DNA from 3 places in the Neorhizobium sp. T7_12 genome. Region 3 is predicted to be linked to each of the others. Evidence: predicted binding sites of a transcription regulator. Region 3 holds the regulator's gene; each other region holds the start of a gene.
What was found. Region 3 encodes LexA, which represses DNA repair genes until DNA is damaged. Its sites were predicted from a motif close to TGTTCNNNNTGTGTTCNG; they were not measured.
Positions count from the first base shown of each region.

Region 1: a site for LexA is predicted at 2,415-2,432, ahead of dinB (DNA polymerase IV). Genes of this name have one in related genera too.
Region 2: a site for LexA is predicted at 5,138-5,155, ahead of C5J26_RS22610 (helicase-related protein). Genes of this name have one in related genera too.

Region 1 covers NZ_PVBK01000011.1:5,837-15,785, forward strand. The annotation lists gene C5J26_RS21315 (nutrient deprivation-induced protein) at 1-96, opposite strand, end outside; gene C5J26_RS21320 (alpha/beta hydrolase) at 634-1,575, shown strand; partial or broken gene C5J26_RS21325 (DNA polymerase ligase N-terminal domain-containing protein) at 1,736-1,988, opposite strand; gene C5J26_RS21330 (hypothetical protein) at 1,991-2,299, opposite strand; gene dinB (DNA polymerase IV) at 2,475-3,563, shown strand; gene C5J26_RS21340 (alpha-ketoglutarate-dependent dioxygenase AlkB) at 3,846-4,409, opposite strand; gene C5J26_RS21345 (hypothetical protein) at 4,630-4,968, opposite strand; gene C5J26_RS21350 (hypothetical protein) at 5,265-5,606, shown strand; gene C5J26_RS21355 (AraC family transcriptional regulator) at 6,093-7,028, opposite strand; gene C5J26_RS21360 (sugar ABC transporter substrate-binding protein) at 7,167-8,417, shown strand; gene C5J26_RS21365 (carbohydrate ABC transporter permease) at 8,483-9,346, shown strand; gene C5J26_RS21370 (carbohydrate ABC transporter permease) at 9,343-9,949, shown strand, end outside.
Region 2 covers NZ_PVBK01000012.1:102,929-112,877, reverse strand. The annotation lists gene C5J26_RS22625 (CarD family transcriptional regulator) at 1-499, opposite strand, end outside; gene fdxA (ferredoxin FdxA) at 887-1,225, opposite strand; gene C5J26_RS22615 (RNA-binding S4 domain-containing protein) at 1,429-1,842, opposite strand; gene C5J26_RS22610 (helicase-related protein) at 1,848-5,060, opposite strand; gene C5J26_RS22605 (DUF3309 family protein) at 5,785-5,940, shown strand; gene C5J26_RS22600 (YMGG-like glycine zipper-containing protein) at 5,982-6,239, shown strand; gene C5J26_RS22595 (beta-ketoacyl-ACP reductase) at 6,491-7,219, opposite strand; gene C5J26_RS22590 (acetyl-CoA C-acetyltransferase) at 7,361-8,542, opposite strand; gene phaR (polyhydroxyalkanoate synthesis repressor PhaR) at 8,803-9,378, shown strand; gene C5J26_RS22580 (hypothetical protein) at 9,391-9,798, opposite strand; gene rpmF (50S ribosomal protein L32) at 9,936-9,949, opposite strand, start outside.
Region 3 covers NZ_PVBK01000002.1:399,882-409,830, forward strand. The annotation lists gene lpxA (acyl-ACP--UDP-N-acetylglucosamine O-acyltransferase) at 1-372, shown strand, start outside; gene C5J26_RS07940 (LpxI family protein) at 379-1,260, shown strand; gene lpxB (lipid-A-disaccharide synthase) at 1,260-2,438, shown strand; gene gltA (citrate synthase) at 2,470-3,759, opposite strand; gene C5J26_RS07955 (ComEC/Rec2 family competence protein) at 4,047-6,569, shown strand; gene lexA (transcriptional repressor LexA) at 6,550-7,269, opposite strand; gene C5J26_RS07965 (VOC family protein) at 7,470-8,342, shown strand; gene kdsA (3-deoxy-8-phosphooctulonate synthase) at 8,347-9,195, shown strand; gene eno (phosphopyruvate hydratase) at 9,306-9,949, shown strand, end outside.

The DNA of each region.
Region 1 (9,949 bases), on a different contig from region 3:
GGCAACTTCCTTGATTGTTTGCACGTCTTCCGAAAGCGTCTGCCGCAAGTCGTCGGCTGCACCCGAGGGCTCAACGGCGGCAGCGTTGCCAGCCAATCGATCTCCCTTAGCCGCGGCGTAACTCGAGGACGAAGCGGCCTGGCCGCCCTGGCCCGTACCAGTCTCAGTCATAGGATCCTCCCGAATTGAAATCGGCTTCACCGCGAACCATCGCAGTCATCGGAGCTCCAACCGGGAACGGGTAATATTGTTCCTGGGGGCGGGGGCGAGGAAGGAACGGGCAGGCTGTTTGCTACGGGCGCACGTCGATCTGACGGCAGCAAGACCGGAACTTCGCTGGCATTTCCCGCTGGATCAAACCTCACCTACACCGGATACGGCTGCTCAGGCTCTGAGGGAAACATCAACGCTCGTTTCTTGGGAGCAGCATGAAGCAGAGGGAAAGGAGCAAGCATCTGAGATGTGAATGGAAGAATGCGCATGGCACGCGGAACTTTGGCGGGCTGAATTGGTTTGCCGGCTCTCTGGGGGAGCCTGCCATGATTGGGCAGTGTCCCTTCCCCAGGCACGTCATCGGTGTTGATCGACAGATGTGTCGCCTGCGGTCTGCGGCGCCGCCGCCCGAGTAATACCATGAAGATCGACCCTGCCGACATTTTCAACCCAGGCGACTTTGCCAGCGCACGGCGTCTCAACCGTGTCCTGTCATGGATGCCGCGTTACCACGCGGGCAGACGGCTGAACGCCAGGCTGATTGACAGCGTTATCGGGATTGGCCAGCGTCTCCTGCCTGGAAGTCGATGGCCGGACATATCGATCGAGACTATCGAGCTGCCGGTCGGTAACCATCAGACGATGATCCGCATTCTCCGACCTCGACCGATAGTCAAAGCTCTTCTCCTGCACTTTCACGGTGGGGCGTGGGTCTTGGGCAATTCCCGGCTCGACGATGGCTGGAACATGCGGATGGCGAAATCGTGCGGCGTCACCGTCGCCAGCGGCGATTTTCATCTTGCGGTGGATGACGATCTTGAGCGGACGATAGAGGACGCCGTCGCCATCACCGGGTGGGCCCTGGATCATGTTGCGGACTTCCAAACGCATCAGCTGATCATCGAAGGCGAATCTTCTGGTGCACACCTTGCCGCGTGTGCGCTGACCCGCCTCGCCAGACATCGCTCGCTCGAAGAGGTAGCCGGATTTGTCTCGTTGTGCGGAGCCTTCGACCTGGGCGGATCGAAAAGCCTCAGGACAGCGAAGGGCAGTCTGATCATCGAGCCCAAATCGGCTGAGAGGAACCTCGACAGATTGACCGCCAATTTAGCGTCCGACGCGGACCTTTCGCCAGTTTTCGCGGATCTGTCAGCAATGCCCCCTGCCCTATTCATTGCGGGAGCGCTTGATCCCATAGTAGAGGATACCATCCGCATGCATGACCGCTGGCAACGCCAAGCCGGCAGGTCGGACCTCCTTGTCGTGCCCGAAGGCCCTCATGGCTTCGAACGGCTACCGACCCGGCTGGCTGCTAAAACCCGGCAATTCATGGCGGACTGGATCAACCGGACATTGTCGTAAACCCAGCCGGTAATATTCCAGTTGAAGTAGCGTTATGGCCTTACCGGTTCACTAGGCTGATCTGAAATGGTTACCGGCCTTCAAGCCTGGAGAATTCTCACGGTTGAGATTTTCAAACGAGTAGAAGCCTACGCGGAAAACTGCAAATGAAACAAGGTTAGTCGAGCGCGTGATCTTCGACCTCGACTGCCAGTCGCTTGTCGTGGGTATCAAGCGACGGCCCTTTGGTTACTGCCCTGGACTTAAACAACTCCGTCAAGTTCGAGCCTCAGATCATAATGGAGCCGTGTGGCGTCGTGCCTCCGGATAACGCACCGCCGGCGGTCCGACGGCTTGACCTGCGCCTCGCTTCTCGGCTCGCTGGTCTTCTTGAAATCACGCTTGGCACGGTATTTTGAGAGATTGTCGCCCATGCTCAGCGGCTCGACACACGGAGCGCACCGGCGTCTCCAAGACTGCGCTCGACGGCGGTGACTTGGCTGGATGCGATATCCACCGAGACCTCGATCTCGCCTTCGAGAGGCACGTCGCGACGGGCGCCCTCTTCATGGGAGACATCGCCGCCCGACGGCGCCGAGCCGACGGAATTGCGGTCGGTTGCCGACTGAATAAAGATGTCCGGCCTCGATATGCCGTGCTGCTGAACCAGATGTTCGACGGCAAGATCGGCTGCTTCGCGTGTTTCGAAAGTGGCCCGGATTGTCGTAGTGCTGTCGTCCGCCATTGGGTGTCTCCCGATGTTGATTTCCACAGGATGTGAATGCCTTCGGTGGCGGCTGGTTTCGATCGCAGTGAGAAGACGCCGTCGAATTCGGTTGATATCGCACGTAAGCCTGCTATGTTCTCTTTTTGTTTCGACTCGAATTCCAGGGCCGATCTATCGTGATCCTAAAGCCGCCATGGACGAGATGAACTCAACCCCGGTCCGGAAAATTATACATGTGGACATGGATGCCTTTTATGCCTCGGTCGAGCAGCGCGATAATCCGGACCTACGTAACAAACCGATTGCCGTCGGTGGCTCGGCCGCCCGCGGTGTAGTGGCAGCGGCAAGCTATGAGGCACGAAAGTTCAGCGTTCACTCGGCAATGCCATCTGTGACTGCCAAGCGCAAATGTCCCGAGCTGATTTTCGTGCCTCCGCGCTTCGACGTCTACAAGGCTGTGTCGCAGCAGATCCGCGAAATCTTCGCCGAATACACGCCCCTCATCGAGCCGCTTTCGCTCGACGAGGCTTATCTCGACGTTACCGAAAACCTCAAGGGCATGGAGATCGCCACCGAGATTGCGTTGGAGATCCGCGCCAGGATCAAGCTGGTCACCGGCCTCAACGCCTCGGCCGGGATTTCCTACAACAAGTTCCTCGCCAAGATGGCGAGCGACCTCAACAAGCCCAATGGACAGGCAGTCATCACGCCGAGGAACGGGCCGGCCTTCGTTGAAGTCCTCCCGGTCAATAAATTCCATGGTGTCGGACCGGCAACGGCCGAAAAGATGCATCGGCTCAGAATCGAAACGGGCGCGGATCTGAAAGAGAAGACGCTTGAGTTCCTGGTGGAGCATTTCGGCAAGTCAGGACCGTATTTCCATGGCATCGCCCGCGGTATCGACAATCGCCAGGTCAAGCCGGATCGGGTGCGCAAATCCGTCGGCGCGGAAGACACATTCTCGCAAGACCTCCACGCCTTTGAGCCTGCCCGCGAAGGGCTTCAGCCGCTGATCGAAAAAGTGTGGGGTTACTGCGAGGCCAATGACATTGGCGCCAAGACGGTGACGCTAAAGGTCAAATATGCCGACTTTACCCAAGTCACCCGCAGCAAGACGGTCCCTGCACCCCTGTCGGCGATCACTGATTTTCAGGATCTGATCGGCCTGCTTCTCACGCCGATTTTCCCACTGAAAAAAGGGATACGTCTGCTCGGCGTCACCCTGTCCTCGCTGGAGCGGCAAGCACCGTCTGCGGAACCGCAGCTAAGGCTGGCGCTTTAGACCGCCAGTCTTGTCCAACCAGGAGGTTGGGCGTTGGACCCGAAAGCGCGCTCCAGCTGAAGCCGACGCTGGATGTGAGGATCGGGAGGGAGGCTGGTCCAGGCATGCCTCGACGCTAGGAGTGATACGTATCGCCTTCAAGAATGCCGGAGTGGAATTCATCTCCGAAGACGACGGGGGGATGGCGTGCGGTTTGCGAAACCGCAAACGAAATTGCGCTGAGAACCCGCTCAGATAGCGGGCGGCAAGTTGTTATGGCACTCCCGCTCGCTGGCAAGGGCGTCACCTGAGCTCACGAAAGGTGATCGAGTAGCGCAGCCGATCGACAGGCGGGATGGAATGCTCCCATTCATTCCTGCTTGGCCCTGACAGCAGATAGGCCGAGCCGGGTTCCGCTGATATAGAAAAACGTTCCCATTTGCTACCAGCTCGCCGTCTCAGCCTGAACCTACAGCTAGATAGAAGCGACAGGCCGACAACACGGGCGAAGGCCGCTTTGTCCCTGTGCCAGCCGATCGGCGCGCCAGGCTCATATTCCGTCACCAATACCTGCTGCAAACTGTCAGGCCGAATGCCGGCGAAATGGGCAGCGATGTCGCGGACTGGCAGCAGATCGTCGGGTATCGCTTCAGTCTGACGAAGGCGCTGCGTATCGAAATCAAACTTCCAACCGAAGGAGGCAACGCGCCGCTTGCCTTCGTAGCCATGGAAATCGAAGGGCTTCAGCGGCATTTCCTTGATAAGGCGCACCAGGTCGGCCTGCATCCCCGCAGGAACCACATCTGGCAAGTAACGGAAGCCGGCGGGAAAAAAGGGCGCCTGCTCCTTAAACAAATCGGCCTGCATGGGCATCACCGCGCTTCTTCGGAGTTTACGTTAGACACGTGCCGACTGAGCCTGAACCACGACGATGATCTCGTCTGTCACGCCGGTGTCGTCTTGGAAGTCATCGGTTTGGTTGCGCACGGATGGATGGGCTGGTGCGGTCGGATCGGTTTCATCGCCTCCAAACCGAGGGAAATGTACTCGGTTCCCGGAGCTCTGCTCGCACAGTTCGCGGATTGACCTAATGAAGCACGGACCGCGCGTTCGACCTGTTCGAATATAAGTGCAGGAGCATGACGCCCTGCCTCAGCAAAAGCTCGGCGGCCGCTAGGTTTTCTCCTTCCGGATCATTAGCGCATCCTACGATCGAACCCGCCAGACATCTCGAATTGGCGGCGAAGCAAGTGTCGCCCTGTTCTTCGGCTTGACCAGCAGCTTGCCTCAGCGCGTCGGTGACGGTGTCAAGCAGTTGGAACCGCTCGACGGGATCCATTTCTACAAGGGTTTTGGCAATTTCTTCCATGCTGTCTCCTTCGCGCACGCCGTCGCTCAGCCACTGGCGGCGACGGAACGGCATCATACTTGAAACTCACCTGGATAGTCTCAGAGTATATGGGGTGCCGAGAGCAAGCGAGCAAATCATGGCCGCCATGTATTCCGTGCATGCATTAGGCTCACCTAAGGCCAGTGGCGAGTTGGCGGGCGTTGGGAGGAAGGCCACCGCCGCCAACCGAACATACGAAAGGCGTTGCCATACTGGTCGTCGACCGGCGAGCCTTGAACGCTAGCGAACACTATCTATTTTAACAACGACCCTTGGTCCGGGCCCCTCTGGCGAAGTCTTCGGCGCTTTCGTGATGTCGGACCGTTTCCGACATGTTTGCCGAACCAGTGATAGGTTTTTTGATGATCTCGGATATCGCAGCCTGGCTGTTCGCTCTTTTTGTCATCGATCCTCTTCAGGCTGAGATAAGCGCGCATCTGGAACGCGCCAATGCTCCCGTAGCCGCAATCCAGCAATCTCGCCAGTGCGTCGAGTCACATGGACCGCGGCTTTTGCAACGCGCCGGCGAAGAACCCGGTTGGGCGGTCGCTACGGCCGTGAGCGTTGCAGTCGGCTGGATCTCGCCGGTACAGCTTCTCGACGAAGGCGACCCGAACTGCTCTACCATCATAAAAGTTTTTCAGATCGAGAATGACCATGTCAATGGAGCTTGATCATGGGGCCAGAGGTAGGCACGGCAGCTAAGCCGCGTGGCATCGCCTCAGCTACGCTTGCAAAGCTTGCCTAGACGGCCCGCGACCGCGGGGGACTTTAACACAGGAAGACACAACCGTCTGTGCTTCTTCTCCGATTCCACTCCCTTGCTGAGGAGGGACAGCTGATGGCGGAATCCCCATGTTACAGATGATTTGTGGACACGATGCCGATCTTCGATGAACAGACGGGACGGCCTGCGGTAGAGGAAAGTGCGCGTTCAGGGAGGGACGTAGGCGTGCGCTCGGCCGGTCGAAGAGCATCATCAGGAATGGCTAACTCGCCAGTGACGATGTGGCCGGCGAGTTAGCCCTGGTTATTTTTCCCTCAGGTTTTCGTTGCCTGATCTCGCGCGTCGAGAAAGTAGCGGTTCTACCGCTCCAAGACACGTCGCGCCATGGCTGCACTTCCTTCAGCTCGTCGGTACATGACTTTCTTCTCACGGCTTAGGCTTGTTTTAGCGAGCCAGCGATAACCGACTTCGCTCTGATGCGCGCGGCCTTGCGATAGGCTCGAGGTGTGAGGCCCGTTTCCATCCGGAAGTAGCGATTGAAGTTGGACAGGTTGTTGAAGCCGGCCTCGAAACAGACGTCGGTGATCGTTGTCTCTGTCTCCGCAAGCAGTGTGCGGGCTCGCCAGACGCGGACCGAACGGCTGTAGTCGGAGAAGTTCATGCCTGTGAGACGCCGAAAGGCGCGCGAGAAGGCAGAGGGCTCGAAACCGACCTGTTCCGCCACCTCGTGCATCTGCGCGCCGGGATTCGATTGCAGGATCTGTATCGCCTGGTCGATCCGACGGTGCCTGCGGTCCGACACCTGATTATAGACTGAGAGAAAGTGTTCGCTCGCAAGCAGGCGCTTCGGCGATGCAGCCTCGATGTCCTGCAGAATTTCCAGAAAGAGCCCTAGTCCGCCCCGGTGGCCGACGGCGTGCAGTTCAAGGATCTTGGCCCCGATGGCGAAGGCCTCTGGACCCAAAACCTCAATCCCGCGCTGAGCGAGTGGCTTCAGTCGATGGAGCACGTCAAACTCGGGACAGATCGCACGGACGCCAATCAGGGCATCCGCGTCGAATTGTAGGACCAGGTCGCGGCCGGGGATCTCCGGTGCGCCGGGTGTAATCCAATTATGCGGCAGATTGGTGCCCGTGAGCATGAGGTGTCCCGGCCGAAAGGGGCCAATATAGTCACCGACGTAGGCGAAGCCACTCGCACCCGGGATGAAATGGATCTCCCATTCCGGATGATAGTTCCAGATGCAGATCGGATTGGGATAGTCGTCCCGCCGGATCAGATAGGAGGCGCCTCCTGGCAGGACGATCTGCTCGCGCGTGGCAGTGAAGGTTTCGGAGATCGACTGCGGAAAATCTGATGCAATAGGCATTCACAGACTCATGTTGTTGCGCACAGATGTCAAAATAATACTAGTTCTGCGACGAAGACAAACTAGTTCGCGCTGATAGCCTGCGCAAAAATGCCCCCTGTCGATGGTAAGGGAGTTTACCATCTGAGGGAGGAAATCATGACACTCAATGCTCTCCGTGCCGGTTGCGCGGTCATCGCCATGCTTGCCGCATCCAATGCTCTTGCCGCCGCACAATGCACCGACGACGTGCGCGTCCTGGCACAGCCGCGTGACGGTCTCACACTTCTCGAGGACTATGTGGACGAGTTCGAAGAGCTCTCGGGCGCGGGCTTCGAGATCAGCTATCTCAACGAAAATGACCGCCGCGCAAAGTCGCAGGCCGACGCCTCGACCGTTGGCAGCTTTGACGTTTACTACGTCGATGAAGCTAACCTCGCACTTTTTGCCTCGTCCGGCTGGATCGTCCCCCTCGGGGGCTTTTACCCGGCCGAATATGACTACAACGACTTCGATGCCGGCATGCGGGCTGCAGCCACCTATAATGGCAAGCAGTGGTTTGCGCCGGTGCAGGGCGGCGGCGACCTGATGGTCTACCGCACCGATCTCCTGAAAAAGGCCGGCATTGCGCCACCAAAGACGTGGGACGAATATCTCGCGGCCGTACAGAAGCTGCATGACCCGGCGAACGGCGTCTACGGAACCGCCCTGCGCGGCCAACGTGGCTCAGGCGCTAACGTGTGGCGCTGGATGCCCTTCTTTAAGGCCAATGGCGGTGAGTGGTTCAAGGACGGCAAGCCGTCCTTCAACTCGGATGCCGCCTTGAAAGCGACCAAGACCTATCTCGAGCTCTTCAAGTATTCGGCACCTGGCACGCAGACCGGTTCCTGGGACGAATCCACCGGCGCTTTCCGCTCCGGCAAGGTGGCAATCATCATCGAATCCGCCCCGCTCGGCGGCATGTCCGTCGACAAGGCGCAGAGCCAGGTCGCCGACAAGGTCGCCTTCTCCGTACCGCCCTCGCCACTGCCGGGTGGCGGCTACGCCCATGGTTTTGCCATCGCGTCCAAGGCAAACGCGACGGATAAGGAAAAGGCCTGCGCCGGTCTCTTTGTCGCCTGGGCCACGTCCAAGGAGCAGGAGGCCCGTCGCCTCGCCGCAGGGCAGCCGGGCGAACTGACGCGCACCAGCACCTATCAGAGCCCGGAATATGCCAAGACCTTCGGCCAGAACCTTGCCGACGCCATGGCTGCGACAGGCGAGAAAACCACTGTCACCTTCTGGCAGGATCCGCGCTGGCAGGAACTGGGTAACCAGTGGGGCATCATGCTGGAAGAACTGATCACCGGCAGCCGCACCGACATCAAGGCGACGCTGACCGAACTTGAAGCCTTCGCCGCCAAGCTCTGACACTTCCTGAGCCCTCTAGCGGGCGCGTCTGTTGACGCGCCCCTTTTCCCATCCGAGGATTTGCCATGCGCCGCGGCCGCTCGCTGCCCTACGTTTTTCTGGGACCCACATTGGGTATCCTGATCGTGCTCGCGCTCGTGCCGACGATCTACGCGATCAACATATCGCTCCAAAATCGCACCCTTTCGGCCCCCAATGCAGACTATGTCTGGTTCGCCAATTACCTCGCGCTGTTTTCGGACGCCCGCTTCCTCAATGCGCTCTGGGTCTCCTTCAAGTGGGAGATCATCAGCGTGACTGCGACCATGGTGACGGGGCTCGCCATTGGGATTGCGATGTTCGAGGCAGCGAGCCCGCGCATGCGCAACATCCTCTGCGTGCTCTTCATCATTCCGGTCCTTCTGCCCCGCGTCTGCGCTGCTTTTGTCTGGAAGTTCGCCTTTCACCCGCTCTATGGCGCGCTGACCTGGCCGGTCAGGGAACTCACCGGTATCACGCCGGACATTCTCTCGACCCCGCTTGGCGCACTTCTCGCCGTCGCCTTCGTCGATGTCTGGCAATGGGGTCTGTTCTTCGCGGTCATCATCCTGAAGCTTCTCGAATCCCTGCCGCCGCAGCCGCTTGAAGCTGCACGGATCGACCGGGCGACCCGCTTCGAGATTCACCGTTTTGTCACCCTGCCGATGCTGAAGGCGCCGCTGATCAGCCTGCTGCTTGTCAAGGCAATCGAAAGCCTGCGCTCCTTTGATCTGGTTTATGTCATGACGCGCGGTGGTCCCGGCATCTCCACCGAGACTCTCGACATGTACGCCTATTCCCAAGGCTTCATCGAAGCGGGCAAGATCTCCTACGCCTCATCCATGGCCGTCATCATGATGGTGCTGACTATCGTCACCTTCACCTTCACCTGGAAGAGGCTCAATCGATGAAGCTCTCGACCCTCCTGCTCAAGCTTTTGCTCCTTTTTGCCGCCGCCTTGGTCGTGCTGCCGCTGCTATGGACCTTGCTCAACGCCTTCAAGACCAATGCAGATCTCCTGGTTTCGACGCCGAAACTGGTCTTCCAACCGGTCTGGGACAATATGAGCTATGTCCTGAACCGCCGCTCGGTTGCACGGGCGCTCACCAATTCTCTGATCATCTGCTCGAGCGCCGTGCTGCTCGGTGCCGTCCTCGGAGTGCCAGCGGCTTATGTGATCGCCCGGTTCAAGAACCGTATCACGGCGGAAGCGCGGTTCTTCGTCCTGTCCCTCCGCTTCCTCCCCCCAGTCGCAATCGCCATCCCCATGCTGGTCATCTGGCTCGGCCTCGATCTCTACGACACCCGCCTGTCGTTGATCGTGACCTATCTCATCGTGACCGCCTCGATCACGATCTGGTTGTCAGTGCCGGCCTTCGAGCGCGTCAGCCTACATGTCGAGGAGGCCGCCCGTGTCGACGGACTTGGCCCATACGCGACCTTCTTCCGCGTCGCGCTGCCGATCGCCCGTTTCCAGGTCTTCGGCGCCATCGCCTTCTCCTTCGTCCTGGTCT
Region 2 (9,949 bases), on a different contig from region 3:
CGACAAGACGGACGGCTTCGGTTTCGGACATCTTGTTCACGGCAGCGATTTCACGAGCCATGCGGTCGAGAGCGGCTTCGTAAAGCTGACGCTCGGAATAGGATTGTTCCGGTTGGTTGTCGGCGCGATAGAGGTCACGAACCACTTCCGCGATCGAGATCAGATCGCCGGAATTGATCTTTGCATCATATTCCTGGGCGCGGCGCGACCACATGGTGCGCTTCACGCGGGCCTTGCCTTGAACAACCTTGAGAGCGCGTTCGACAAAATCCGTTTCGGACAGCTTGCGCATGCCGATGCTGACGGCCTTTGCGACTGGCACCTTGAGGCGCATCTTGTCCTTTTCGAAATCGATTACGAAAAGCTCAAGCTTCATGCCGGCAACTTCCTGCTCTTCAATCGCAGAGATAGTGCCTACACCATGAGCGGGGTATACGATCGATTCACCAGTCTTGAAGCCCTGGCGTGCGGGAGAAGTCTTTTTCTGCTGAGTCGTCATTCGTTTCACAAACTCCCTGTTACTCACCCATTGCCGGGTCGGGGGAACCGGGTCTGTCAGGCCCGGATGAGACGGGGGAAACCGTCGGGTCACTCCATACTGGTCCGACCAACGCGAGCGAAAAAACACCCATCGGGGTACTGCGACCGACAACATTCAAGCGTTGCAATGTCACGGAAACCGCGCTTTGGGTGGTCTGTTGCTTTCGTGATGTTTTTTGGGCACGCACGTGCCGCCTTGTGGAACAGTTCTTATTGTCTACCACAAAAAAGTGCGGAAATCAATAATTTGCTTTTGCAGGTGCACAGAGCACTATAGCCGTGCTCTGCCCAACAAAAAGGCAAAGTGATTCGAAACTGCTTCCGAGCCATTCCGTCGGAGCAAATCTCAATCGCCCTTGCCGGGTTCGGCGGAGAAATACTGCTCGTACTTGTTGGTGACGCCGTCCATCTCCTTGGCTTCGGGCAACGCATCGCGCTTGACCGTGATGTTGGGCCAGATCTGAGCGAACTCGGTGTTTATCTTGAGCCATTTGTCGAGGCCTGGCTCCGTGTCCGGCTTGATCGCCTCGGCGGGACATTCCGGTTCGCAGACGCCACAATCGATGCACTCGTCGGGATGGATGACGAGGAAGTTTTCACCTTCATAAAAGCAGTCGACCGGGCAGACCTCGACGCAGTCGGTGTATTTGCAGCGGATACAATTGTCGGTCACGACATACGTCATGCGGCACTCCAGGACTATCGCGGATCAGCGGCACGTCGACGGATGGGAAGCGCCGGCACACCGGAAAGCCGGGAGAGGCGAAAACCCAACTGCAAAAATGACAGGAGGTAGGCGATCCGGCTTTTCGACAGTCAGGTAAAGCCTTTGGCTTGGCTTAGCAAGGATATCCGTGCTGAAAACCTGAGCGCAGCGGGTCGTTTTTTCTAATCTAGGTCCGCGTCGATACCCGGAAACAGCCGATCGGTGTCGCGGCGCTCCTTCTTGGTCGGCCGGCCGCTTCCCTGCGCCCGTTGCGCCTGTTCGAACAACGTCAGCCTCTTGGTTTCTTCGGGAGGCGGACTGATATCTTCATAGAGCAGCCGGGCCTCTTCGAAAGGTCCTCGCCTTTCCCCGCCGGCCTTGACCACCAGCACGAGATCGCGACGCTCGAGCTTGAGATCGATGCGGTCCCCCGGCTTCACCTGGGAGCTGGGTTGGGACACCAGGTCTCCATTCACCCGCACGTGGTTCGAGCGGATGAGATCCTGGGCGATCGACCGTGACTTCGCCATGCGGGCAAAAAACAGCCACTTGTCGATGCGCTGGCGCGAACCGGATTGTGGCTGTTTTTCCGTCATGGGCCTTACTTCTTCATCTGCTCCTTGAGAGCTGCAAGCTTTGCAAAGGGCGAATCCGGATCGATCGGCTTCTCCTTGCGGGGCGGCTTGGCCTCGAAGCGCGCAGGCTGCGACCCTTTGCCGCGGTCGTTGCGGTCCGGACGCGGGCCACCTTCGTGGCGCTCCCCGCGGTTGGGGCGATCGCCCCCGCGGTTGTTGGTATTGTTGTTATCTGGCCGGCGGTTGTTGTCGCGGTTCGGCTTGCCGCCGTCCTTGCGTTCGCCACCGTTGCGCTCGCCACCACGTTCCCCGGCCGGGCGCGCATCACGCCGCTCGCCACCACCGTCGCGACGCTCATCACGACGGCCCTGGGCCGGCTGGCCGGCTTCGCCACCGGCATTGCTGCGCTGGCCGCCATGGCCACGGCGATCGCCATGCTGAGGGCGTCCGCCGCGCTGGTTGTTTTCACGGCCGCCGCCCGGACGCCACAGCAGGACCGGCTTCGGCTCTCCAGTCTCGGCAGCCTTTGCCTCGTCTTCAGCCGCAGCCTGCTCAGCCGGAGCTTCTTCCGAAGCAACCGGTTCTGCAGTAGCCGTCTCAGCCGGCGCAGCATCAGCCACGGCCTCTGCCGGGGCGGTTTCAGGCGCGGCCTCGGTCGAAGGGGTTTCTGCCGTTGTCTCGGCCGAAGCGTCGCTCGCATCGGCGTCATCGCCGTCGGAGGCTTCCGGCGCGTCTCCTGCCGACGCGGCTGCAGGAACAGCGCTCACGGAACCTGCATCCTGGCCCGCCAGGAATGCCTGCGCTTCTTCCGGCTTCACGGCGTCGGCACGATATCCGAGGCCCTTGAGGATTTCTTCCATATCGTCCGGCGTCGCGCCGAGAATGGAGAGCATTGCGGTCGTGGCCGTGAAGCGGCGGCCGTCATATGCCCCTTCCGGACGCGGCGTCGAGCCCGGCTTCCACTGCAGAAGCGGACGGATGAGATCGGCAAGCCGTTCCAGGATGTCGATCCGCACGGCACGCTTGCCGAGGAAGCGGAAACCCGCAAGCTTGTAGAACATCCGTTCGAACGTCGGATCGGCGACCACCGAAGTGCGCCCTGCGGCAAGCGCCGGGATGAGATCGCCGTAACCGGGCTTGTCGAGGCCGTCGTTCTTCAGCGCCCAGAGGAGCGTGATGAGCTCCGCCGGTGCGGGCTTCAGAAGCATCGGCATGAAGACGTGATAGGCGCCGAAACGGATGCCGTAGCGACGCATCGAGGCGCGCGCATCCTGATCGAGCGACTTCACGTCGTCCGCGACGTCACGCCTGAACAGCACGCCGAGACTTTCGACGAGCTGGAAGGCGAGCCCCTTGGCGAGGCCCTGCAGGTCTTCGGCGCGCGACAGATCGTCGAGCGGCTTCAGAACCGTGGCGATGTGATGGTTGACGAAGCGCTCGAGGCGGGCGAGCACATGTTCGCGGGCATTGCCGGTCAGCTGCTCGTCGGAGAGCAGGATGACGCGCGGCCGCATGACATGCTCGGTCGGCGCAAGACGGGCGATGGGCTCGCCGAGCCAGCGAACGGACCCGTCGGAGCCGACCGCCAGATCGCTGTTGCCGGAGGCATAAAGCCTCGCGGCCCGCGCCTCGAATTCGAGCGCCAGCGCTTTCTGAGCGGCACCCTGCACCGCCTTGGCGTCGGGCCCCTCGGTTCCCGAAACGGGCGTAAACCGGAAACCGGCCAATTGCCCGACGTGATGTCCCTCTACAAAGACATCGCCATTCACACTGATTTCAGCTTCCAGCATCGCATTCTCTCTCAGGCGCTTCATGAGCACAGATGTCCTGCGATCAACAAAGCGTTTCGTCAACCTTTCATGTAGCGCGTCCGATAACCTATCCTCTATTTCCCGTGTCTTTTCTTGCCAGTGTGTCGGATCGGCAAGCCAACCAGGGCGATTAGAGACGTAGGTCCAGGTCCGGATCTGCGCTATGCGGGCCGACAATGTGTCGATTTCACCATCGGTGCGGTCGGCGCGGCGGACCTGTTCCGCCATGAATTCTTCATTCACCGTCCCGAAGCGTACAAGATCGGAAAAAAGAGTCGAAATAAGGTCGGCGTGCTGCGCCGGCGCAATTCGTCGATAGTCCGGTAACGCGCAGGCCTCCCAGAGCTTCTCGACCCGCTGGGGAGTCGTCGCGATGTCCTTGATTTCGGGATAACGCGAAAGATAATCAAAGGCTTGGCTGTCCGTCGCGGGAAGCGCCCGTGTCAATCCTTGCAGCGTCGGCGACGCATCCAGACTTTCCCGCAGAGCCTTGAGCGACGAAAAATCGAGGGCCTTCGAGCGCCATTGCAGCACTTTGACATGATCGAAGTGGTGGCTTTCGATTCGCTCGACCAATTCGTCCTCGAAAGGCGCGACCTGCCCCGTCACGCCGAACGTCCCATCCCTCACATGCCGCCCGGCGCGGCCGGCGATCTGCGCCAGTTCTGCCGGATTGAGACTGCGGAACTGATAACCGTCGAATTTCCGGTCCTGGGCGAATGCCACGTGATCGACATCGAGATTGAGCCCCATGCCGATCGCATCCGTCGCAACGAGATATTCGACGTCGCCGGACTGGTAGAGGCCGACCTGGGCGTTGCGGGTACGCGGGCTGAGCGCACCCAGCACCACCGCCGCGCCGCCGCGCTGGCGGCGGATAAGCTCGGCGATCGCATACACCTCGTCGGCTGAAAACGCCACGATCGCGGACCGCTGCGGCAGGCGGGTAATCTTCTTCTGCCCAGAATAGAAGAGTTGCGAGAGCCTCGGCCGCTCGACGACGGTTATTCCCGGCAACAGCCTCTCAAGGATCGGCCGCATGGTCGCCGCCCCCAGAAGCAGCGTTTCATCACGGCCGCGCAGATGCAGGATGCGGTCGGTAAAGATATGGCCGCGTTCGAGATCCCCGGCGAGCTGTACCTCGTCGATTGCGACGAACGAGGCTTTCGTCTCGCGTGGCATGGCCTCGACGGTGCAGACGGAAAAGCGGGCATTCGGCGGAGTGATCTTTTCCTCGCCGGTGATAAGCGCCACCTGCGAGGCGCCGACCTTCTCGACAAGGCGCGTATAGACCTCGCGCGCCAGCAGCCGAAGCGGCAGGCCGATCACACCGGTGCCATGCGCCACCATGCGCTCGATGGCATAATGGGTCTTGCCGGTATTGGTGGGTCCGAGGACGGCGGTGACGCCGCGCCCGCTGAGCATCATGGGCTGGAAATTCAATGCCTGGTTCCGCGCATCACATACGGCTTGGGTCTCGCGCCTTCGCCCAAAACTAGAAGCCACGCAACACATGGCGATCTAGTCAGGCAAACGCAAGCCTGAAGAATAGTTTTGCGGCCGAAGAGTGATCGCTGGAGGCCGCAAATCAACGCTCGGCGATTCGAATTTTAAACGTAAAGGAACAGACGCGAACGAATCGGAGACGAATCGCAGACTCAAGAAGATTCAGCTTTTGTTCACCGCTATATATTGATGCGACTCCGGATTTCCCCACGACATCGTGAATCTGCATCAAGATTGGATGCATACAACTGCAGGACTCATCCCGAAGCTGCGCTTTCACGAAGAATCGGAAGAGTCAATGCATTGATATGGTTAATGTTTCATCAACCGATTCAGGCCGTTCCGCCCTCCTTCAAGCACGAAATTAAGATTCAGGCCAAAGGTGGAACGAATCGCCGACGAATCACAGACATCTCTATCTTCGCTATTTGTTCTCACAAGATATGGTAGGTCTCATCACGAGAGACCCGCAAGAAAATCGTCGCGGTAAAGACTTCGGAAGCGAATATGTTCAGGTGCCATTAACATTGGCTAACGCAGTTTAACCACACGTGAGAGCACACGTTTGCAAGCCGATGGAACAAAAATCACGGCGCTACGTTTCCTCGCCAAATCCATACTGGATTGTCTAGCGGAGTAGAAAATCATGCTCGGAACCGTGTTGCTCGTCATCCTCATCCTGCTACTCATTGGCGCGTTGCCGAATTGGGGCTATAGCCGAGGCTGGGGCTATGGTCCGTCGGGCGGATTGGGCCTTGTCGTGCTTATCATCATTATCCTGCTGCTGATGGGCAGGATCTAAAAGCGGCGTAGCCGTGTGTACCAAAGGGAAGGGAAACTGACATGATGAAGAAGATTCTGATTGCGGGCTGCATGATCGGCACGCTCGCCTCCTGTACTGCAACTGAACGCGGCACCGCAATCGGCGCCGGCACGGGTGCGGTTATCGGTGGCGCCGTGACGAATAGCTGGGGTGGCGCGGCGGTTGGCGCAGTTGCGGGCGGCCTTGTCGGCGCTGCGATCGGCCAGTCCTCGGAACGCCGCGGCTACTGCATCTATCGCGACCGTTACGGCCGTCGTTACGAGGCCCGTTGCCGCTAATCGCGAGCAACAATCCAGTCCCTCAGGACCGGCGCCCGAGCAATCGGCGCCGGTTTTGTTTTTGCCTGAGAGGCCGTCGGCATTAACCCTTGGCCAAAGCCGGAACGAATCGCCGACGAATCGGCGACATCACCCGTTTCGCGGTTTGTTCACCGCAATATATCGTGCAAAAACAATTTGTTAACCATAGAGATCGACCGTTTCGGCGCACCACCATGCGCCGAAACCCGCTCAAAGGTTAATGGCGGAAATCAGCTCGCGAAGAACTGGCCGCCATTCGCCGTCAGCGTCGAACCAGTGATGAAGCCGGCGTCGTCGGAGGCGAGGAATACGACGCAACGGGCAATCTCTTCCGGTTCGCCGAGGCGTCCGACCGGGATCAGCGGAATGATCCGCTCGTTCAGCACCTTTTCCGGCACCGCCCGCACCATTTCGGTGGCGATGTAGCCAGGGCAGATGGCGTTGACGGTGATGTTCTTTGAAGCACCTTCCTGGGCCAGCGCCTTGGTGAAGCCGAGATCGCCGGCCTTGGCTGCCGAATAGTTCACTTGGCCCATCTGGCCCTTCTGGCCGTTGATCGACGAGATGTTGACGACCCGGCCGAACCCGCGGTCGCGCATGCCGTTCCAGATGGGATGCGTCATGTTGAAGAGGCCGGTCAGGTTGGTGCCGACCACCTCGTTCCACTGTTCAGGCGTCATCTTGTGAAACATGCCGTCGCGGGTGATGCCCGCATTGTTGACCAGCACCTCGATCGGGCCGAGCTCGGCCTCCACTTTCGCTATTCCGTCGACGCAGGCCTGATAGCTGGAGACATCCCACTTGAACACCGGAATGCCGGTCTCGTCGTGGAAGGCTTTCGCCTTTTCCTCGTTGCCCGCAAAATTTGCCGCGACGCGATAACCTGCCGCCTTCAACGCGACGGAGATGGCTGCCCCGATCCCACGCGTTCCTCCCGAAACCAATGCAACCCTGCTCATGCGGTCTTCCCCTTTTGAGTTGTGATCCGGTCCTTCTATGTGACCGGATACTTACCTAGTTTGACATGCTTCCGTCGGGGAGATAGGCCCGCCGCGAAGTTTTGCAACGCCGGCGGGATTATCCACAATCATCCTATCGCGTCACATGGCTTCGAGGCACATGGCGACGCCCATGCCGCCGCCGATGCAGAGCGTTGCGAGTGCCTTCTTTGCGTTGCGGCGCTTCATCTCGAAAAGAAGCGTGTTGAGGATGCGGGCACCCGATGCGCCGATCGGATGGCCGATCGCGATCGCCCCGCCGTTGACGTTGACGAGCGACGGATCGAAGCCGAGATCCTTGGTGACGGCACAGGACTGGGCCGCGAACGCCTCGTTGGCCTCGATGAGCTCCAGATCGGCGACGCGCCAGCCGGCCTTTTCGAGCGCCTTGCGCGAGGCCGGGATCGGACCCGTTCCCATGATCTGCGGATCGACGCCGGCAGTCGCCCAGGAGACGATACGGGCCATCGGCGTGATGCCGCGGCGGGCGGCTTCGGCTTCTGTCATCAGCACGGCAGCCGCCGCACCGTCGTTGAGGCCGGATGCGTTGCCCGCCGTGACGGTGCCTTCCTTGTCGAAGGCCGGCCGCAGCTTGGCCATCGAATCGAGCGTCGCGCCGGCACGGATGTATTCGTCGTTCTCGACGGTCACGTCACCCTTCCGCGTCTGGATGATATAGGGGATGATCTCGTCCTTGAAGCGGCCGGCGTTCTGCGCGGCTTCCGCCTTGTTCTGGGAAGAGACCGCAAACTGGTCCTGCTCCTCGCGGGAGAGCTGCCACTGGCGGGCGATGTTCTCCGCCGTGATGCCCATGTGGTAGCCGTAGAACGCGTCGGTCAGGCCGTCCTTGATCATCGTGTCGATCATCTTGAAATCGCCCATCTTCACGCCGCCGCGAAGGTGCGCGCAATGCGGCGCCATGGACATCGATTCCTGGCCGCCGGCAACGATGATCTTGGCGTCGCCAAGCGCGATCTGCTGCATGCCGAGGGCTACGGCGCGCAGGCCCGAGCCGCAGAGCTGGTTGATGCCCCAGGCGGTGGCTTCCTGCGGCACGCCGGCCTTCATCGCCGCCTGGCGGGCCGGATTCTGGCCCTCGCCCGCCGGCAGGACCTGGCCGAGGATGACCTCGTCCACCTCAGCCGCCTCGACGCCGGCGCGCGCCAGCGCACCCTTGATCGCCGCCGCACCCAGTTCATGCGCCGGGACATTGGCGAAGCCGCCATTGAAGGAGCCGACCGCCGTACGGCCAGCGGCTGCGATCACGATGGATGGATTGGACATGGACGTTTCCTCTTATCCGTTATTTGCCTGCGAGACTGGCAAAGCTTGAGCCGAGAGTCAAACGGCAGCCGAACGTCGCTGCCAACCCGTCGGGCGTTTCGAAAATGCCCGTTAGATTTCACGGGTTTGCTGCGCAACAAACCCGTCGCCGCGCCGCACAAATCGTTTGTAAGTCCTCGTCATTTAGGCTTACATTCCTGTCGGGAGAAGCATGGCAGTCGATAATGACCAAACCATATTGACGGGAGCAGGAGGCAATCATGGCAAAGACCGAAGGCGAAATCATAATCAAGAAATATGCCAACAGGCGCCTCTACAACACGGGCACCAGCACCTATGTGACGCTGGAAGACCTGGCGAAGATGGTGAAGAAGGGCGAGGAATTCACCGTTCAGGACGCCAAGAGCGGCGACGATATTACCCATTCGGTTCTGACGCAGATCATCTTCGAGCAGGAATCGAAGACCGGCAACACGCTGCTGCCGATTTCCTTCCTGCGGCAGCTGATTTCCTACTACGGCGACCAGATGCAGATGGTGGTCCCGACCTTCCTCGAACACTCGATGAAGGCTTTTACCGACCAGCAGGTTCAGATGCGCGAACAGATGACGCGCGCCTTCGGCGATACGCCGCTCAGCAAGAACCTGCAGATGCCGATCCAGATGATGGAAGAACAGGTGCGCCGCAACACGGACATGTTCCGCCAGGCCATGCAGATGTTCTCGCCGTTTGCGGGGCAGCCCCAGGCGCCTGCCGCCAAGAAGACCGACGCCAAGGATATCGACGAGTTGAAGGAACAGCTCCGCAACCTGCAGAGCCGCCTCGATAATCTCTGACCTGAAGGGCGCCTAGAGCCCGATTGACACGTCGCGGCCGGCCGAGCGGATTGCTACCGCAAAGCCGCCGATGACGTCGACGAAGGTGATCGTCATCAGGATGAAGAAGATCTGCGTCGCGGCATCCCGCACCAGCAGGAATTCGACCAGATAGGCGATGAAGACCAGCATCGACAGCATGTGGTTGATCAGCGAACCGCGGCCGTTGCGGCTTGCTTTGAGGATTTCCACGAACAGGAAGACCAGCGAGATGACGATGATGACGTCACCAAGCGTCATGGTCCAGACGGCACCTGAGAGCATCTGAAGCGAGCTGATGACGTTGCCGAGTGACGCGACCCCGCCGCCGCCCAGAATGCCGAGCATGCCCAGGTTATAGAGAATGAACGGGATGATCATCAGCGGCAATGCGGCAAGCATGGTCTCGAACTCCAGTCGATATGGCCGGACTGTACGTGCTTGCCTTGCTTTCGCAAGTCTTCGGCGCGGCAAAACAAGTCTTCGCGCAACAAAAAAGGCCGGCAGAGCCGACCTTTGATGCAATAGAACGAAAACGCTTATGCGCTTTCCT
Region 3 (9,949 bases):
GTGGCGGATCGGGCGATCCTCGGCGGCGGCTGCGCCGTGCATCAGTTTACCCGCATCGGCCGCCAGGCTTTTATTGGCGGGCTTACCGCCGTCAATTACGACGTCATCCCCTATGGCATGCTGAACGGCAATCCGGGGGTCCTCGGTGGCCTGAACGTGGTCGGCATGACCCGGGCCGGCGTCGAGCGCGCGACGATCCATACCGTCCGCCGCGCCTTCAAGCAGATCTTCGAGGGCGAGAGTAACATCCGCGCCAACGCGGCGGCGATCCGCAACGACTACGCCGATTGCAAGGAAGCGATGGAAATCCTCGATTTCATCGCGGCCGAGAGCGATCGTGCCATTTCCTCGACCTTCCGCGGCAAGGGCTGATCCCACATGGCCGGCCTCCCGAGCCTTGCGCCGAAGGGCCGGCTGGCAATCATCGCCGGGAAGGGCTTCTTGCCTCTCTATGTGGCAAAAGCCGCACAGGCGGCCGGTGAAGCGCCTCTGATCGTAGCGCTCGCAAACGAATCCGATCAGAGCTTCGATGGTTTTGAAGCGGTCTCCGTCGGCGTCGGCGATCTTTCGGCGATCGAACGCCTGTTTCGCGACAAGGGCATCACCCGTGTCATCCTGTCGGGCGGCGTTGCCCGAAGGCCCGACTGGCGCGACATCCATCCGACCTTCCGCACGATCCTGAAAGTCCCCTCGGTTGTCCGCACGCTTCTTTCCGGCGGCGACGATTCGGTGCTGCAGATGGTCATCAAGCTCATCGAGGCGATGGGCTGCGAAGTGCTGGGCGCCCACGACATCGTGCCCGGCCTGCTTGCAAGGACCGGACCGCTTGGCGCCCATGCGCCCTCCGAGGACGATCGCCGCGATATCGACCGGGCGTCCGAAGCCGCCAAGCGTCTCGGCGAGCTCGATATCGGCCAAGGCGCGGTCAGCGTCGGCGGACGTGTCGTGGCCTTGGAAGGCGTCGAGGGCACCGACCGGATGCTGGAGCGGGTGACGGCATTGCGCGCCGAGGGCCGCATCTCCGCCCGCCGCAAGGGCGTGCTCGTCAAGCTCTGCAAACCGCAACAGGATATGCGTGCCGATCTGCCGACGATCGGCCCGTCGACCATCGAAAACGCCATCAAGGCCGGTCTCGCCGGCATCGCCGTGGAGGCGGGCCGCGCCTTGGTGCTGGAAGAAGCGAAGATGATTGCCGCGGCCGATGCTGCCGGTATTTTCGTCTGCGGCATCGATCCCGGCCTGCCGCAAGGAGGATTGTGATGGTCAAGACCTTGAAGGTCGGCGTCATAGCCGGCGAAGTATCCGGCGATCTTCTCGGCGGCGATCTGCTTGCGGCCCTGAAGGCAGCTCATGACGGCCCGGTCGAACTCGTCGGCGTCGGTGGCGAGGCGTTGGAGGCACAAGGCCTTACCTCGCTCTTCGACTTTTCCGAACTGTCGATCATGGGGCTGACACAAGTGATCGCCCGCTTGCCGAAGCTGATCAAGCGGATTAGCCAGACGGCGGCCGCCATGATTGCAGCCAGGCCGGATGTGCTGATCATCATCGACAGCCCCGATTTCACCCATCGGGTCGCCAAGAAGGTGCGCGCTGCGCTGCCGGACCTGCCGGTCGTCAACTACGTCTGCCCGAGCGTCTGGGCGTGGAAGGAATATCGCGCCAAGGCGATGCTTCCCTATGTCGACCATGTCCTGGCTGTGCTGCCGTTCGAGCCTGAGGCCATGAAGCGTCTCGGCGGGCCGGAAACCACCTTCGTCGGTCACCGTCTGACAGCCGACCCGTCGCTCCTCAAGGTCCGCGGCATCCGGGCCGGGCGCCCGGTGAAGGAGCCGGGGGAAGAAAAGACGATCATGCTTCTGCCGGGCTCCCGTTCGGCGGAGATCAAGGTGCTGCTGCCGATCTTCGGCGAGGCGGCCCGCGAGTTCGTTGCGCGCAACGGGCCGACCCGATTCGTGCTGCCGACGGTTCCACGGCAGGAAAAGCTGGTGCGCGAGATCGCCGCCGGTTTCGAGATCAAGCTTGAGATCACCGCCGATGCGGACGGCAAATGGGCGGCCTTTGCCGAGGCCGATGCAGCACTTGCAGCCTCCGGAACGGTGATCCTCGAACTCGGCCTGGCCGGAATCCCGGTGGTTTCGGCCTACAAGGCCGACTGGCTGATCACCATGCTCGCAAAACGCATCAAGACCTGGTCCGGCGCCCTGCCGAACCTGATCGCCGATTATGTCGTCGTGCCGGAATACGTCAACGAGGTGGTGCGGCCGGCAAGCCTCTGCCGCTGGGCCGAGCGGCTTTCGGCCGATACGATGCAAAGGCGCGCCATGCTGGAGGGCTTCGACCTCACCTGGGAGCGCCTGCAGGTGCCCGTGCCGCCGGGCGAAGCGGCCGCCGGCATCGTTCTTCAGGTTCTGGACACAAAAAAACCCGGTCGTCTCTGACCGGGTTTTTTTGTTGGGTGTCGCTTGCGGATTAACGCTTGGAAACCGGGATGTAGTCCCGCTGCGCTTCACCGGTATAGAGCTGACGCGGGCGGCCGATGCGCTGCTGCGGATCTTCGATCATTTCGGCCCACTGGGCGATCCAGCCGACGGTACGGGCGAGAGCAAAGAGCACGGTGAACATGGTGGTGGGGAAGCCCATCGCCTTCAGCGTGATACCCGAATAGAAGTCGATATTCGGGTAGAGTTTCTTCTCGATGAAATACTCGTCGGTGAGCGCGATGCGCTCGAGTTCCATCGCGACCTGCAGGAGCGGATCGTCCTTGTGGCCGAGTTCGCCGAGCACTTCATGCGTGGTCTTCTGCATGATCTTGGCGCGCGGATCGTAGTTCTTGTAGACGCGGTGACCGAAGCCCATCAGGCGGAACGGATCGTTCTTGTCCTTGGCGCGGGCGATGTATTCCGGGATTTTGTCGACCGAGCCGATTTCCGTCAGCATGTTGAGCGCTGCTTCGTTGGCGCCGCCGTGGGCCGGGCCCCAGAGGCAGGCAATGCCGGCCGCGATGCAGGCGAACGGGTTGGCGCCCGAGGAACCGGCGAGGCGGACCGTCGAGGTCGAAGCGTTCTGCTCGTGGTCGGCATGCAGGATGAAGATGCGGTCCATGGCGCGCGACAGCACCGGGTTGACCACATACTCTTCGCACGGAACGGCAAAGCACATGCGCAGGAAGTTCGACGCATAGTCCAGGTTGTTCTGCGGATAAACGAAGGGTTGGCCGATATGGTACTTATAGGCCATTGCGGCAAGCGTCGGCATCTTGGCGATCATGCGCAGCGAAGCGACCATGCGCTGGTGCGGGTCGGTGATGTCGGTCGAGTCATGATAGAAGGCGGACAGAGCCCCGACGCAACCGCACATGACGGCCATCGGATGGGCGTCGCGGCGGAAGCCGGTGAAGAAGCGGCTCATCTGCTCATGCACCATCGTGTGATGGGTCACGCGATAGTCGAAGTCCTTCTTCTGCGCAGCGGTCGGCAGTTCCCCGTAAAGCAGCAGATAGCAGGTTTCCAGGAAGTCGCCATGCTCGGCCAGCTGTTCGATCGGATAACCGCGATGCAGCAGGATGCCCGCGTCGCCGTCGATATAGGTGATCTTGGATTCGCAAGACGCCGTCGAGGTGAAGCCCGGGTCGTAGGTGAAGGTGCCGGTGTGTTTGTAAAGAGCGCCGATATCGACCACGTCCGGACCGATGGTGCCCGACTTGACCGGCAGATCGACTTTTCTGTCACCGATTACCAGATTTGCGCTTGTATCCGTCATGCTGATCCTCCAACCTTTTGGCGGCATGGCGCCCAAAAAGCGCCACAAGAATTAAGCGTCCACAGTTTAGCTATATGATCCGAAAGCTGATGCCAAGCTGTCGTGACGGCATTTTGTGCAGCGCGAAAAAATATTGGGCAGCGGCTTTTGCTTGGATGTCCAACTTCCTGTTGCAGGCCTTTTTCGCGCCTCGGAATTCCCGATATTTAACCGTTGGTTGACGGCCGGGGAGGAAGCGCGCAGGTTGCATTGCCGCATGTCTGGCGGTTGGGCGAACAGAGCGTTTCATGCCGGAGGAAGATGCATTTCCGACGCATGCCGAGGCAGGGAAGCTGATATCCCGGCCGCCGGATCTCCGCATAAACGGAGGAGCATCCGACTCGGTCAAGGTCCGGGACCTAGCCGAGCTTTTTCCCGCGATCGAACGCAGCCCGCCGGTTCACACGTCAGACGGGTCCGTTCGCCGCTCGACGATCCGACGCCTCGACCGGCTGCGGCGCCGTCTCCCGGTCATGCTGGAAGAGGAGACGGTCTATGGCCATGGCTTCCTTTTTCTGCCCGTTATCGTCGGGGCAGGGGCCGCCTGTTGGTTTGTGCTGCCGCAGACCCCGGCTTTCTGGCCGTATTTCCTTCTTTTTTGCGTCTGCGCGATCTTTGTTGTCGTCTCGCGCTACCGGTCCGGTGCCACGCACCTGTTGCCGCTCGCTCTCGCACTCTTTCTCGCAGGCATGATGCTGGCGCAGTTCGAGACCTGGAGGCGGCCCACCGTCATTCTCGATACGCCGGTGACCACCGAGCTTGCCGGCGTGGTCGAGCGCAGGGAGATCGACGCCCAAGGGCGATGGCGTTATATCGTCCGCATCGAGCGGACCTCCAATCCGCAAGTCAGGCGCCCACCGCAGCGTGTATCGCTGCTCGCAAGGTCCCGCCATGAGCCGGCCCAAACCGGCGAGACGATCAGCGGCCGCGCTCGCATTTCACCCCCGTCCGGACCCGCCTTGCCGGGCCTCAACGACTTTGCCTTTTCTTCCTATTTCGACGGCATCGGTGCGGTCGGATTTTTCTATGGAGCGCCGAAAAAGCAGGCTGCTGTCCAATCAACCCGGAGCTGGATTGCGGAGGTCGAAACCCGGCTTTTCGATCTGCGCAGCGCAATCGCAACCCATATCCGGGTGACCGTGCCCGGAGATCCCGGCGCCTTTGCCGCGGCGATCGTCACCGACGAGCGCCGGGCAATTTCCGAAGACACCACCGAGGCGTTGCGACTGTCGGGCCTCGCCCATATCGTCGCCATTTCGGGGCTGAACATGGCGCTCGCCGCCGGCATCTTCTTTGTCGGCGTGCGCACGGTGCTTTCCGTCTTCACGGGCTTCGCGCAGGCCTATCCGGTCAAGAAGATCGCAGCACTCGGCGCGCTGATGATGGCGACGGCCTATTACCTGATCTCCGGTTTCGGCGTTTCCGCCGAGCGGGCCTATATCATGATGGCGATCATGCTCGTCGCGGTGCTTTTCGATCGGCCATCGATCAGCCTGCGCAATGTCGCGCTGTCCGCCCTGGTCATCATCGCCATGTCGCCCTCGGAAATATTGGGGCCGAGCTTCCAGATGTCGTTTGCCGCCACCGCCGCCCTGGTCGCCGGCTACGCACTCTGGAAACACAGGGCAGAACGCCGCGATCCCGAACCTCTGCCACTCCATCACCCCGTGGTGACGCCGGTGCTGGCATCCTGGAATTTCGCGGCCGGCATCTTCGTGACGTCGCTGATCGGCGGCATCTCGACCGCCATGTTTTCGGTCGAGCATTTCCACCGTATCGCCACCTACGGCCTTGCCGCCAATCTCGCCGCCATGCCGATCATCTCCTTCGTGGTCATGCCGGCGGGGCTGGCCGGCATGCTGCTGATGCCGTTCGGCCTCGATGCGCCCTTCATGAAGCTCATGGGCCTCGGCCTGGAGTGGGTGATCGCCATCGCCAAACACGTCGCCGCCTGGGGCGGCGATGTCGGCATAGGGCGACAGCATCCCTGGTTCCTAGCTGTCTCGACGGCAGGTTTCCTGCTGCTGACGCTCATGAGGACGAGACTGAGGCTGATAGGCCTGCCGCTGTTGGTGACCGCTCTACTGCTTTCCTGGCAGGAGCGGTCGATGTCCCTGCCGGATATCCTGATCTCGGAAGACGGGGCGATGGTAGCACTTCTAGACGGAGAAGGGGTCGCCACCAATCGCGCCCGCCCGCCCGACTTCGTCTACGGCCAATGGAAAAGGGCGCTTCTGCTCGGCGATCCGACCAAGCCTGAAATGTCGCCATCCAGGGACAAGCCACCCGACGACAAGCCGCCCGGCGACAAGCCGCCCGGCGAGAGAACCAAAGAGCGCCCCGAACTGACCCCGCAGCAACTCGAAACGGCAAAGTCGAGGATAAAACAGGCGCCTGCCGGCCGCTTCACCTGCAAGCCGACGGCCTGGTGTGCGGCAAGCACGGGCAAGGGCATCGTTATCGTTGTCGAGGACGGCCGTTATGCGGGTGCCGCCTGCGACGCCGCCAGTCTTGTCATTGCGCCGCGTGCCCGCTTCGACCAATGCCGGTCCGGCGCCCTGATGATCAACGGTGCCACGCTTCGCAAGACGGGTGCCCTGGAGATCTCCCTCAACGGCGCGACCGACATTCGGCGCTGGCAGATCCGTGCCGCCATGGCGGGCGCAGATCGTCCCTGGAGCCGGCACCGCCACTATGATTGGCGAAGCCAGGGTTTCGATAGTTCATTGCCGGAACCGCTCCGGCAGATGATCAGTGATACCGGCGGATGAGGCCGACGAGCTTGCCCTGGATCTTCACCCGGTCCGGCCCAAAGATGCGGGTCTCATAGGCTGGGTTGGCGGCTTCGAGGGCGATGGAGGCACCGCGGCGGCGGAAGCGCTTCAGCGTCGCTTCCTCGTCGTCCACCAGCGCCACGACGATGTCGCCCGGATTGGCCGTATTGCTGTTGCGGATGATCACGGTATCGCCGTCGAGAATGCCGGCCTCGATCATCGAATCGCCCTTGACCTCGAGCGCATAATGTTCGCCGGAACCGAGCATCTCGGCAGGCACGGCGATGTCATGCGTGTTGTTCTGGATCGCCGAGATCGGCACGCCGGCAGCGATGCGGCCCATGACCGGAACGGTGGTGGCGTTCGGTGAATCGTCGTTGGCGGCGGGTTTCTGAGGCGCCGCGACCGGCTGCGGTTTGCCGAGGCTGCCCTCGATGACGCTGGGCGAAAAACCGCGCCGTGGCTGCATGCTCGGCGAGTAGGCTTCCGGCAGCTTGATGACTTCGAGCGCCCGGGCCCGGTTCGGCAGGCGGCGGATGAAGCCGCGCTCCTCGAGCGCGGTGATCAGGCGGTGGATGCCGGACTTGGACGCGAGGTCGAGAGCATCCTTCATTTCATCGAATGACGGCGGGATGCCGGATTCCTTCATGCGTTCGTGAATGAACAGAAGCAATTCCTGTTGTTTGCGCGTGAGCATCTTTTGGCACCCTCAGAGTCGGAAACAAATCCAGAACGGACACTATATGTTCCATATGTGTTCTGCAAGTCCCTAAATTTCTGTGAAGTATGATGATTTTTTCTTCATAGATGCGTGCCAGATATCTCGAGCCACACCACTTGCGCGGCGCGAGCCCGCTGCCAAAGTAGCTTTGCGATTCCAATTCCGGGGGCCCTCGCGTGAATGCAAGACCAATCGATCATCTCGTGCTGCCGGTGGCGGGACTTACCGCTGCGCGTTCCCGGCTCACGAAGCTTGGTTTTACAGTTGCGCCCGACGCTTTTCATCCTTTCGGCACAGCCAATGCTTGCGTGTTCTTCTCGGATGGCAGCTACCTGGAGCCGCTGGCTCTTGCCAATCGCCGTCATGCAAGCGCTGCCGCCAAACGTGGCAACGTTTTTACCGCACGCGATCTGGCCTTCCGCAAGGGACGCGACAGGCAGGGCTTCTCGGCGCTCGTTGTCGCCACGCGCGACGCGATGGCCGATCACGCGCGTTTCAAGATGCGCGGCGTCTCGGCAGGCGACGTGCTGGAATTTTCCCGCGGGATGACCTTGGCCGACGGTTCCGAAACCCAGGCGAGCTTCCGGCTGGCTTTTGCCGGTGATGACCGGGCGCCCGACTTCCTGATGTTTTCCTGCCAGCGGATCAATCCCCTGCCGGCCGATCGCGGCGAACTGGAGCACCATTCCAATGCGGTCATGGGGCTGAGCAAGATCATCCTGTCGGCATCGGCGCCCTCCGATTTCGCACCCCTGGCCGAGCAGGTGCTGATGACGAAGGCCAAGCCAGAGGCTGCTTCGCTCGAGCTTGCGGCGGCAAATGCCCACATTCGCATCCTGCAGGATCACGAACTCGAGGCGGAATTCGCCCTGCCGCCGACGCCGGGTGCCGAGGGGCTGCGCGGCCGGGTGATCATCTTCAAGACGGCCGATCTTGCCGTGACAGAGATCACCCTTGCTGCTAATGACGTCGCATTCGTCCGCCGGGAGGGCCGTGTTCTCGTCTCGGCGGCGCCCGGCCAGGGTGTTTTGTTCGGCTTCGAGGAATAGGTTCATGGAAGTTACCGCAAATTCCAGCGTCTCCGTCGGCGAGGGAGACGGCAAGGTGGTTTTCGCGCAGGACGCAAAACTGTCGCTGATCGCCGGTCCCTGCCAGATGGAAAGCCGCGACCACGCCTTCATGATGGCAGGCGCGCTGAAGGAACTCTGCGGCAAGCTCGGTATCGGCCTCGTCTACAAATCCTCCTACGACAAGGCCAACCGCACGTCGATTTCCGGCAAGCGCGGCATAGGGCTCGAAACCGCCATGGAAATCTTTGCCGACCTCAAGAAGGAGTTCGGCTTTCCGGTCCTGACCGACATTCACACGGAAGAGCAATGCACCGTCGTGGCGGAAACGGTAGACATCCTGCAGATCCCGGCTTTCCTCTCCCGCCAGACGGACCTGCTTGTCGCAGCCGCCAGGACCGGCCGCGTCATCAACGTCAAGAAGGGCCAGTTCCTGGCGCCCTGGGACATGAAGAACGTGCTTGCCAAGTTCACCCAGAGCGGCAATCCGAACGTGCTGCTCTGCGAGCGCGGTGCTTCCTTCGGCTACAACACGCTGGTCTCCGACATGCGCTCGCTGCCGATCATGGCGTCGCTCGGCGCTCCGGTCATCTTTGATGCGACGCATTCGGTGCAGCAGCCGGGCGGGCAGGGCGCTTCGACCGGCGGCGACCGCACCATGGTGCCGGTGCTGGCGCGCGCAGCCGTCGCGGTCGGTGTCGCCGGCGTCTTTCTGGAAACCCACGAGGATCCGGACAACGCGCCCTCGGACGGCCCCAACATGGTGCATCTGAAGGACATGCCACGGCTGCTCGAAAAGCTGCTCGCGCTCGATGCCATCGCCAAGGCGGCTTGAGCCCGCCCACAAAAAGCGCGCAAACTGCTTCGATTGTAATTTTCGTGTCATTGATTATGAGACATTTTCAGTGACCTCGTGACGTCAAGTCCAAACCCAGGGAGAGACCCTTGACCGCCATCACCGATATCATCGCCCGCGAAATTCTCGACAGCCGCGGCAATCCGACCGTCGAGGTCGATGTCTATCTGGAAGACGGTTCGATGGGCCGCGCGGCCGTTCCGTCGGGCGCCTCCACCGGCGCCCATGAAGCCGTTGAACTGCGTGACGGCGGCAAGCGCTATCACGGCAAGGGCGTCGAAAAGGCGGTCGAAGCCGTCAACACCGAGATCTTCGATGCGATCGGCGGTTTCGATGCCGAAAGCCAGATCCATATCGACAAGACGATGATCGCGCTCGACGGCACGCCGAACAAGTCGCGCCTCGGCGCCAATGCCATCCTCGGCGTCTCGCTCGCCGTCGCCAAGGCTGCCGCCGAAACGTCGGGCCTGCCGCTCTACCGTTATGTCGGCGGCCCCAACGCCCATGTCCTGCCGGTGCCGATGATGAACATCATCAACGGCGGCGCGCATGCCGACAACCCGATCGACTTCCAGGAATTCATGGTCATGCCGGTCGGCGCCGATACGCTGAAGGACGCCGTGCGCATGGGCTCGGAGATCTTCCACGTCCTCAAGAAGGAACTGGCGGCCCAGGGTCACAATACCAATGTCGGCGACGAAGGCGGTTTCGCACCGGGCCTGAAGAGCGCGTC